3 regions of the Bacillus kalamii genome follow, and region 1 is predicted to be linked to each of the others. Evidence: a T-box and tRNA genes for the amino acid it is inferred to sense, from the RefSeq annotation. Region 1 holds a T-box; the other regions hold tRNA genes.
What was found. A T-box is a leader RNA that pairs with one kind of tRNA and senses whether it is charged. The one in region 1 lies ahead of proS (proline--tRNA ligase), so its partner is inferred to be a tRNA-Pro.
Positions count from the first base shown of each region.

Region 2: it encodes a tRNA-Pro, which carries the amino acid that the T-box ahead of proS (proline--tRNA ligase) is inferred to sense. The anticodon was not compared.
Region 3: it encodes a tRNA-Pro, which carries the amino acid that the T-box ahead of proS (proline--tRNA ligase) is inferred to sense. The anticodon was not compared.

Region 1 is NZ_JBDFMI010000001.1:2,887,885-2,891,124, reverse strand. Features, by position in the region: gene ABC357_RS14365 (YitT family protein) at 1-308, shown strand, start outside; gene proS (proline--tRNA ligase) at 426-1,856, opposite strand; T-box leader at 1,902-2,106, opposite strand; gene ABC357_RS14355 (hypothetical protein) at 2,352-2,504, opposite strand; gene ABC357_RS14350 (Cof-type HAD-IIB family hydrolase) at 2,618-3,240, opposite strand, start outside.
Region 2 is NZ_JBDFMI010000001.1:348,729-351,968, forward strand. Features, by position in the region: rRNA gene ABC357_RS01780 (23S ribosomal RNA) at 1-877, shown strand, start outside; rRNA gene rrf (5S ribosomal RNA) at 1,119-1,234, shown strand; tRNA gene ABC357_RS01790 (tRNA-Val) at 1,245-1,320, shown strand; tRNA gene ABC357_RS01795 (tRNA-Thr) at 1,328-1,403, shown strand; tRNA gene ABC357_RS01800 (tRNA-Lys) at 1,410-1,485, shown strand; tRNA gene ABC357_RS01805 (tRNA-Leu) at 1,493-1,577, shown strand; tRNA gene ABC357_RS01810 (tRNA-Gly) at 1,581-1,655, shown strand; tRNA gene ABC357_RS01815 (tRNA-Leu) at 1,668-1,756, shown strand; tRNA gene ABC357_RS01820 (tRNA-Arg) at 1,781-1,857, shown strand; tRNA gene ABC357_RS01825 (tRNA-Pro) at 1,863-1,939, shown strand; tRNA gene ABC357_RS01830 (tRNA-Ala) at 1,953-2,028, shown strand; tRNA gene ABC357_RS01835 (tRNA-Met) at 2,058-2,134, shown strand; tRNA gene ABC357_RS01840 (tRNA-Ile) at 2,141-2,217, shown strand; tRNA gene ABC357_RS01845 (tRNA-Ser) at 2,235-2,327, shown strand; tRNA gene ABC357_RS01850 (tRNA-Met) at 2,358-2,431, shown strand; tRNA gene ABC357_RS01855 (tRNA-Asp) at 2,439-2,514, shown strand; tRNA gene ABC357_RS01860 (tRNA-Phe) at 2,600-2,675, shown strand; tRNA gene ABC357_RS01865 (tRNA-His) at 2,693-2,768, shown strand; tRNA gene ABC357_RS01870 (tRNA-Gly) at 2,776-2,849, shown strand; tRNA gene ABC357_RS01875 (tRNA-Ile) at 2,856-2,932, shown strand; tRNA gene ABC357_RS01880 (tRNA-Asn) at 2,934-3,008, shown strand; tRNA gene ABC357_RS01885 (tRNA-Ser) at 3,021-3,111, shown strand; tRNA gene ABC357_RS01890 (tRNA-Glu) at 3,116-3,187, shown strand.
Region 3 is NZ_JBDFMI010000006.1:444,244-447,483, reverse strand. Features, by position in the region: rRNA gene ABC357_RS19970 (23S ribosomal RNA) at 1-204, shown strand, start outside; rRNA gene rrf (5S ribosomal RNA) at 269-384, shown strand; tRNA gene ABC357_RS19960 (tRNA-Glu) at 427-501, shown strand; tRNA gene ABC357_RS19955 (tRNA-Val) at 518-593, shown strand; tRNA gene ABC357_RS19950 (tRNA-Thr) at 610-685, shown strand; tRNA gene ABC357_RS19945 (tRNA-Lys) at 692-767, shown strand; tRNA gene ABC357_RS19940 (tRNA-Leu) at 775-859, shown strand; tRNA gene ABC357_RS19935 (tRNA-Gly) at 863-937, shown strand; tRNA gene ABC357_RS19930 (tRNA-Arg) at 951-1,027, shown strand; tRNA gene ABC357_RS19925 (tRNA-Pro) at 1,033-1,109, shown strand; tRNA gene ABC357_RS19920 (tRNA-Ala) at 1,122-1,197, shown strand; tRNA gene ABC357_RS19915 (tRNA-Ser) at 1,213-1,305, shown strand; tRNA gene ABC357_RS19910 (tRNA-Asp) at 1,321-1,396, shown strand; tRNA gene ABC357_RS19905 (tRNA-Tyr) at 1,538-1,621, shown strand; tRNA gene ABC357_RS19900 (tRNA-Trp) at 1,635-1,708, shown strand; tRNA gene ABC357_RS19895 (tRNA-His) at 1,721-1,796, shown strand; tRNA gene ABC357_RS19890 (tRNA-Gln) at 1,816-1,890, shown strand; tRNA gene ABC357_RS19885 (tRNA-Gly) at 1,896-1,969, shown strand; tRNA gene ABC357_RS19880 (tRNA-Ile) at 1,979-2,055, shown strand; tRNA gene ABC357_RS19875 (tRNA-Asn) at 2,077-2,151, shown strand; tRNA gene ABC357_RS19870 (tRNA-Arg) at 2,182-2,255, shown strand; gene ABC357_RS19865 (undecaprenyldiphospho-muramoylpentapeptide beta-N-acetylglucosaminyltransferase) at 2,405-3,240, shown strand, end outside.

The DNA.
Region 1 (3,240 bases):
TTGTAGCATTATATGCATCTACCCGTGTAGTTGATGCAATCCATACCCGGCATGAAAAGCTGACTGTATTTATCATTACGAAGAAATCTGTGGAATTGAAGAATGCTATTCATGCAAAGTTGGTACGCGGTATTACAATGCTGCCGGCTAAAGGGGCATTTACGGGTGAAGAAAAAGAGATGATGATGATGGTTATTACACGATATGAGCTGTATGACCTTGAACATATCATACAGGAAGTCGATCCGAAGGCCTTTGTAAACATTGTAGAGACGACCAATGTAGTAGGCTTTTTTCGGAAAGATTAGAAATAAGCTTGGAGGGTTCCAAATGAAAAGTGGATCCCTCCGGCCTATTTTTTTTGCCTTTTTAAGAGAGTCCCGCCTTAAGCTGGTCGGGGATAAACGGTCCCGTCCGCTTTTGTATTAATAAGCTTTTGCCCAGTATACTAGGATTTCGGCGGTTTTTTGGCAGCATACGCATTTTCCTGGCTTCGCTTGTTCGTCGAAAGGAATGCAGCGGGAAGTTGCACCTGTTTTTTCTTTTATCTCTTCTTCACATTCTTTGCTGCCGCACCATAGAGCTTTGATGAAGCCGGTTTTCTCATCAAGGATTTGTTTCATGCCCTCTATATTTTCTGCGGCATTTGTTTTATTGTCGCGATGTTTTTTTGCTTTCTGATAAAGGTTTTTTTGGATATCTTCCAGTGTTTTTTCGATGGTTGATTCCATATCGGATAAATTAATTGTTTGTTTTTCGCCTGTATCCCTTCTAACCAGCACAGCCTGATTGGATTCTATGTCCCGCGGCCCGATTTCCAGGCGCAATGGAATTCCCTTCATTTCATATTCGTTGAATTTCCATCCTGGTTTCTTGTCACTGGCATCAATGCCTGTACGGTACGATTTTTTCAATCTTTCATGGAGGTCATAGGCAAAATCCAGAACGCCTTCTTTATGCTGGGCAATCGGGATGATCATGAGCTGTGTAGGGGCAATGCGTGGCGGTACAACCAAGCCTCTATCATCTCCATGCACCATGATCATAGCTCCGATGATACGGGTAGTGAATCCCCAGGAAGTTTGCTGGACATATTGCAATTGTCCGTCCCGGTCTGTAAATTGGATGCCGAACGCTTTGGCAAATCCGTTCCCGAGATGGTGTGAAGTAGCTGATTGCAGGGCTTTTCCGTCATGCATAAGACTCTCAATCGTATACGTATATTTGGCGCCCGCAAATTTTTCTTTGTCCGTTTTTTTTCCTTTGATTACAGGAATTGCGAGGACATCTTCACACATGGATGCATAGACTTCGAGCATTTTGACCGTTTCTTCTTGTGCATCTTCATCGGTTTCGTGGCATGTATGCCCTTCCTGCCAAAGAAACTCCAATGTTCGTAAGAAAGGGCGTGTTGTCTTTTCCCAGCGGACTACGTTTGCCCATTGATTGTACAATTTTGGGAGGTCGCGATAGGAATGGATGATGTTTTTATAGTGTTCACCGAAAAGAACTTCTGAAGTAGGGCGTACACAAAGCCGCTCTGCTAATTTTTCTTCTCCCCCATGAGTCACCCAGGCAACTTCCGGAGCGAAACCTTCGATATGGTCTTTCTCCTTCTGCAGAAGGCTCTCAGGTATGAACAGTGGCATATACACATTTTCATGGCCAGTATCCTTGATTTTTTTATCAAGGGCATCCTTAATGTTTTCCCAAATCGCATAGCCATATGGCCGAATGATCATACTTCCGCGGACGCTTGAATAATCAACTAAGTCTGCTTTTTTGACCACATCTGTATACCACTGGGCAAAGTTGTCTTCCATAGCAGTAATTTCTTTCACAAATTGTTTTGCCATAATTGCACCTCATCCATATAGGGTAAAAAAAAAAACCGGCAATCGAATAGGGACCGATATATCGGCGGTACCACCCTATTTCGAAGCCAAGCTTCACACTCTTATCTATTAACGGCGATTAACCGCTGCCCGATTTTGCGGACAGAACTCAGAGGCAGGTTCCGATGCGGGCCACTGAAAGCTTTCAGCGATTTGCTTTCTCTCTGGAAATGGCTTTATACATTGTACTGATCCTCGTCGACGTTTCCTGAATAATTGATTTTTTTGAATTATATAGTGCAGTACGGCTGATGTCAACTAAATGGTAAAAAAAGAACAGCCTATCCATTAGGTAGGCTGTTCTATTGCGGGGAAAGCTGTTAGCTTTGATGTGCCTCTTTTAGCCTGATGTTCCACGCTCCAGACCATCCTGAATAACGGAAGCCATGAACTCTTGTGAAGGGGAAGCATTTTCTTGGCTTTCTGAAGTACGGACTAGTTACAATTTGCTCTGCATTAATTGCAGCAATCCGTACCTGAATGGCAGCTGCATGATTTTCTTTCTTCTGCTTCCGCTAAGGTCATGCGGTACGGGAATTTTTCATCATGCTTGGAAACAGCGTCTTTACTTTGCTGGAAAAAACGTTTTGATTTTGTGCTTTTGCCCATTAGTAAACCCCTCGCTATCTAAGCTATTGGCATCGCATATGGATGCACTTTTAGTATAAGCCGATACACCTCATAGGATACTGGCAATGATTGCTGAACTTTCCTCAAGGGCATTAGGATAGTTTACGGTCGGGGATATTGAATTTTTCCTGTAGAAACAGGCCGATTCCGTCTTCTTCGTTGCTCAGAGTTATGGTATCGGCAATATTCTTCACTGCATCGATCCCATTTCCCATCGCTACACCTGTCCCTGCATATTCCAGCATTTCCAGGTCATTGTCTTCGTCACCGAATGCAACAATCCGATCTTTTGGAATAGCCAGAAAATCTGCTACTTTTTGGATGCCGACTGCCTTGTTGAGACCAGATTTGACAATTTCGATCACATGGAAAGGATCTGCCCAGCGGCGGTGGTCAATTACTTCAGCATGAACATCGGACAGATGTTTACGGATGCTATGTACATCATGTTCTTCTGTATGGATGAGCATGCTTGTCGGTGAGGCCTGGAGAAAGCTGCGAAGATCGCCATAAGTGATGTTCGGGTTTCCAAATTGGAAAAGATCGATCATTTTCTCATCATGGTAATGAAAAAAAACATCATCTCTCACTTCCGCAATAATATTGTGGAGAGGAAAGTCTTCGCAAGCTTCCACGATATCTTTCGCCACTGATAAATCCAATGGGCTGTGGTACGTTCCCCAGCTAGTGGAAAGGGGATGATGGACAAAAGCTC
Region 2 (3,240 bases), 2.5 Mb from region 1:
CCTGTGAAGATGCAGGTTACCCGCGACAGGACGGAAAGACCCCGTGGAGCTTTACTGCAGCCTGATATTGAATTTTGGTACAGCTTGTACAGGATAGGTAGGAGCCTTTGAAGCCGGAGCGCTAGCTTCGGTGGAGGCGTCGGTGGGATACTACCCTGGTTGTATTGAAATTCTAACCCGCACCCCTTATCGGGGTGGGAGACAGTGTCAGGCGGGCAGTTTGACTGGGGCGGTCGCCTCCTAAAATGTAACGGAGGCGCCCAAAGGTTCCCTCAGAATGGTTGGAAATCATTCGTAGAGTGCAAAGGCATAAGGGAGCTTGACTGCGAGACCTACAAGTCGAGCAGGGACGAAAGTCGGGCTTAGTGATCCGGTGGTTCCGCATGGAAGGGCCATCGCTCAACGGATAAAAGCTACCCCGGGGATAACAGGCTTATCTCCCCCAAGAGTCCACATCGACGGGGAGGTTTGGCACCTCGATGTCGGCTCATCGCATCCTGGGGCTGTAGTCGGTCCCAAGGGTTGGGCTGTTCGCCCATTAAAGCGGTACGCGAGCTGGGTTCAGAACGTCGTGAGACAGTTCGGTCCCTATCCGTCGCGGGCGTAGGAAATTTGAGAGGAGCTGTCCTTAGTACGAGAGGACCGGGATGGACGCACCTCTGGTGTACCAGTTGTCTTGCCAAAGGCATCGCTGGGTAGCTATGTGCGGACGGGATAAGTGCTGAAAGCATCTAAGCATGAAGCCCCCCTCAAGATGAGATTTCCCATAGCGTCAAGCTAGTAAGACCCCTGAGAGATGATCAGGTTGATAGGTTCGAGATGGAAGTGTGGCGACACATGGAGTTGACGGATACTAATCGGTCGAGGACTTAACCAAAAAGAAAGGCGAAGGCGACTGTTCAGCTTTGACAGGCGTTGGAGGGCCGGCTCATCAAAATCCCGCTTTTGGATTTGAAGTGACGGACCGAAACGACCGAAAAGCTAGGAGCCGTAGCTGGACATAGAAAAGTTACATGTGTTTGAATGCCTCTGTTATCTAGTTTTGAAGGAATAAATATAAATTTGTTCTTGAAATTATTTGAAAGACTGTATATAATAATATTTGTCTCAAATAAATGTCTGGTAATGATGGCGAAGAGGCCACACCCGTTCCCATTCCGAACACGGAAGTTAAGCTCTTCAGCGCCGATGGTAGTTGGGGGTTTCCCCCTGCGAGAGTAGGACGTTGCCAGGCATACAAAAATGGAGGATTAGCTCAGCTGGGAGAGCATCTGCCTTACAAGCAGAGGGTCGGCGGTTCGATCCCGTCATCCTCCACCATAACAATGCCGGTGTAGCTCAGTTGGTAGAGCAACTGACTTGTAATCAGTAGGTCGGGGGTTCGACTCCTCTTGCCGGCACCATTTGAAGAGCCATTAGCTCAGTTGGTAGAGCATCTGACTTTTAATCAGAGGGTCGAAGGTTCGAATCCTTCATGGCTCACCATTTATATGCGGGTGTGGCGGAATTGGCAGACGCACCAGACTTAGGATCTGGCGCCTTACGGCGTGGGGGTTCAAGTCCCTTCACCCGCACCATTTGCGGAAGTAGTTCAGTGGTAGAATACAACCTTGCCAAGGTTGGGGTCGCGGGTTCGAATCCCGTCTTCCGCTCCAAAGAGTTCCAAAGCCGGGGTGGCGGAACTGGCAGACGCACAGGACTTAAAATCCTGCGGTAGGTGACTACCGTACCGGTTCGATTCCGGTCCTCGGCACCATTTATTATATTATATGTGAAATATGCGCCCGTAGCTCAATTGGATAGAGCGTCTGACTACGGATCAGAAGGTTATGGGTTCGACTCCTTTCGGGCGCGCCATATTTCGGGAAGTAGCTCAGCTTGGTAGAGCACTTGGTTTGGGACCAAGGGGTCGCAGGTTCGAATCCTGTCTTCCCGACCATTACATATTAATTGGGGCCTTAGCTCAGCTGGGAGAGCGCCTGCCTTGCACGCAGGAGGTCAGCGGTTCGATCCCGCTAGGCTCCACCATTTAATATTATATAATCCTTATCTATTTTGGCGGTGTAGCTCAGCTGGCTAGAGCGTACGGTTCATACCCGTGAGGTCGGGGGTTCGATCCCCTCCGCCGCTACCAAAATAAGGACCTTTAGCTCAGCTGGTTAGAGCAGACGGCTCATAACCGTCCGGTCGTAGGTTCGAGTCCTACAAGGTCCACCATATTATTTCTTTTATGCGGAGGTATACCCAAGTTCGGCTGAAGGGATCGGTCTTGAAAACCGACAGGGGCTTAACGGCTCGCGGGGGTTCGAATCCCTCTACCTCCTCCATTTTTTAAAAGAAATCAACATTATTACCGTCGCGGGGTGGAGCAGTCTGGTAGCTCGTCGGGCTCATAACCCGAAGGTCGCAGGTTCAAATCCTGTCCCCGCAATCAGAAAGGTCCCGTGGTGTAGCGGTTAACATGCCTGCCTGTCACGCAGGAGATCGCGGGTTCGATTCCCGTCGGGACCGCCATTCTTACATGGTAGAATGGCAAATCCTTCTACATACTAGATGAAGGATGCTGAAATCTGCTCATGCAGATCCTTAATATACTAATGGCTCAGTAGCTCAGTCGGTAGAGCAAAGGACTGAAAATCCTTGTGTCGGCGGTTCGATTCCGTCCTGAGCCACCATATTTTTAAATATAACGGCGATTGTGGCGAAGTGGTTAACGCATCGGATTGTGGTTCCGACATTCGTGGGTTCGATTCCCATCAGTCGCCCCATATATATGCGGGTGTAGTTTAGTGGTAAAACCTCAGCCTTCCAAGCTGATGATGAGGGTTCGATTCCCTTCACCCGCTCCAAAGAATGGGCCTATAGCTCAGCTGGTTAGAGCGCACGCCTGATAAGCGTGAGGTCGGTGGTTCGAGTCCACTTAGGCCCACCATTCCGCAGTAGCTCAGTGGTAGAGCACTCGGCTGTTAACCGAGCGGTCGTAGGTTCGAATCCTACCTGCGGAGCCATTTTTATATTGTGGGGAAGTACTCAAGAGGCTGAAGAGGCGCCCCTGCTAAGGGTGTAGGTCGCGTAAGCGGCGCGAGGGTTCAAATCCCTCCTTCTCCGCCATATTGGCCCGTTGGTCAAGCGGTTAAGACACCGCCCTTTCACGGCGGTAACACGGGTTCGAATCCCGTACGGGTCATCTATAGAAAACATGCAACTAGAAATTGCATGTTTTTTTTGTTGTCTTCTGGT
Region 3 (3,240 bases), on a different contig from region 1:
GTCTTGCCAAAGGCATCGCTGGGTAGCTATGTGCGGACGGGATAAGTGCTGAAAGCATCTAAGCATGAAGCCCCCCTCAAGATGAGATTTCCCATAGCGTCAAGCTAGTAAGACCCCTGAGAGATGATCAGGTTGATAGGTTCGAGATGGAAGTGTGGCGACACATGGAGTTGACGGATACTAATCGGTCGAGGACTTAACCAAATTGTTGTTTGATTTACTTTTGACTCTGTTATCTAGTTTTGAAGGAATAACATTCCTTTATATGTCTGGTAATGATGGCGAAGAGGCCACACCCGTTCCCATTCCGAACACGGAAGTTAAGCTCTTCAGCGCCGATGGTAGTTGGGGGTTTCCCCCTGTGAGAGTAGGACGTTGCCAGGCAAACCCCAACAGGGGTATTTATTTTGGTTTTTATACAAAATAGGCCCGTTGGTCAAGCGGTTAAGACACCGCCCTTTCACGGCGGTAACACGGGTTCGAATCCCGTACGGGTCACCATTTCGATTATCATACTGGAGGATTAGCTCAGCTGGGAGAGCATCTGCCTTACAAGCAGAGGGTCGGCGGTTCGATCCCGTCATCCTCCACCATATTTTCTTTAATAATGCCGGTGTAGCTCAGTTGGTAGAGCAACTGACTTGTAATCAGTAGGTCGGGGGTTCGACTCCTCTTGCCGGCACCATTTGAAGAGCCATTAGCTCAGTTGGTAGAGCATCTGACTTTTAATCAGAGGGTCGAAGGTTCGAATCCTTCATGGCTCACCATTTATATGCGGGTGTGGCGGAATTGGCAGACGCACCAGACTTAGGATCTGGCGCCTTACGGCGTGGGGGTTCAAGTCCCTTCACCCGCACCATTTGCGGAAGTAGTTCAGTGGTAGAATACAACCTTGCCAAGGTTGGGGTCGCGGGTTCGAATCCCGTCTTCCGCTCCATACTCATTTATATGCGCCCGTAGCTCAATTGGATAGAGCGTCTGACTACGGATCAGAAGGTTATGGGTTCGACTCCTTTCGGGCGCGCCATATTTCGGGAAGTAGCTCAGCTTGGTAGAGCACTTGGTTTGGGACCAAGGGGTCGCAGGTTCGAATCCTGTCTTCCCGACCATTCATTATATTTGGGGCCTTAGCTCAGCTGGGAGAGCGCCTGCCTTGCACGCAGGAGGTCAGCGGTTCGATCCCGCTAGGCTCCACCATTCCATTTATCATACGGAGGTATACCCAAGTCCGGCTGAAGGGATCGGTCTTGAAAACCGACAGGGGCTTAACGGCTCGCGGGGGTTCGAATCCCTCTACCTCCTCCATTTTTTTTGAATAGTGGTCCCGTGGTGTAGCGGTTAACATGCCTGCCTGTCACGCAGGAGATCGCGGGTTCGATTCCCGTCGGGACCGCCATTTAATTAAATTTCCAGTTTGATTTTTGCTATGGATAACGAATCGCAGCAGATCGATAGGGAAAGAGCAACAGCTTTAACCTGATAAATCGATTCATTTCCAAGCATCATTCTTCAATGTTGCTTATTTTTTATATTATACGGAGGGGTAGCGAAGTGGCTAAACGCGGCGGACTGTAAATCCGCTCCTTCGGGTTCGGCAGTTCGAATCTGCCCCCCTCCACCATTTGTCCTTTCATAGGGGCATAGTTTAAAGGTAGAACTACGGTCTCCAAAACCGTCAGTGTGGGTTCAATTCCTACTGCCCCTGCCAATTCTTATTATGGCGGCTGTGGCGAAGTGGTTAACGCATCGGATTGTGGTTCCGACATTCGTGGGTTCGATTCCCATCAGCCGCCCCATTTTTTATAACTCTATTATTGGGCTATAGCCAAGCGGTAAGGCAACGGATTTTGATTCCGTCATGCGAAGGTTCGAATCCTTCTAGCCCAGCCATTTTTGCGGGTGTAGTTTAGTGGTAAAACCTCAGCCTTCCAAGCTGATGATGAGGGTTCGATTCCCTTCACCCGCTCCAAATATGAATGGGCCTATAGCTCAGCTGGTTAGAGCGCACGCCTGATAAGCGTGAGGTCGGTGGTTCGAGTCCACTTAGGCCCACCATTACATACATTATTTTATTGTTCCGCAGTAGCTCAGTGGTAGAGCATTCGGCTGTTAACCGAACGGTCGTAGGTTCGAGTCCTACCTGCGGAGCCATTTTTTTATCTGTACTTTACATATTGTCATGCGCCTTTAGCTCAGCTGGATAGAGCAACGGCCTTCTAAGCCGTCGGTCAGAGGTTCGAATCCTCTAAGGCGCGTAAAAAACTAATCTCAAACAAATGAGATTAGTTTTTTTTATGCACATATCTACTTCTTCAATTTTTCATGTCCTTTTTCTTTGTAGCATGTGAGGGTGCTGTTCCCATATAATGTATAGTAAGATGTCGAGGACTAAGGGAGAATAGATGTGAAAAAGAGAATTGTATTTACAGGCGGGGGTTCTGCCGGGCATGTTACTCCGAATATAGCGATTATGGATGAGCTGGATAAACAGGAATGGGAAATCAGCTATATCGGTTCGAAAAGAGGCATAGAAAAAGAGCTTATGTCCCATGCAAATGTCCCCTATTATGGAATCAGCAGCGGAAAGCAGAGAAGGTATGTCTCTAGGGAAAATGTGACAGATCTTTTCAAAATAGTTAAAGGATGTGTGGAGGCACGCAGGCAGTTAAAAAAGCTTAAGCCCGCCCTTGTTTTTTCAAAGGGAGGTTTCGTATCTGTCCCGGTGGTCGTTGCAGCTAAATCTCTGCGTATTCCTGTCTATCTGCATGAAAGTGATATGACCCCTGGACTTGCTAATAAAATTGCCAAACGGTTTGCCACGACTATTTTTACATCATTCGAGGAAACGAGCCTATATTTCCCTGTTCAAAAAACGTTGGTAACAGGTTCGCCTATACGGAAAGAACTGTTATTAGGATCAAAGGAAAAGGCAAGGAGGCAGTGGGAATTAGATGGTAAGCGCCCTGTCCTGACTATTGTGGGAGGGAGCCTAGGGTCCAAGTCTATTAATGAAGCAGTGAGAGGGACATTGAATGTATTGTCCCGCCGATACTCGATTATACATATATGCGGTAAAAATAACATAGACAATCACTTCTTGTCTGCACCTAATTACTTGCAATTCGAGTATGTGCAGGAGGGTCTAGCCGATCTATTGGCTGCAACAGATCTAGTGGTCACAAGAGGCGGATCCAATGCTTTATTTGAGTTTCTGGCTTTGAATATCCCTATGCTCATCAT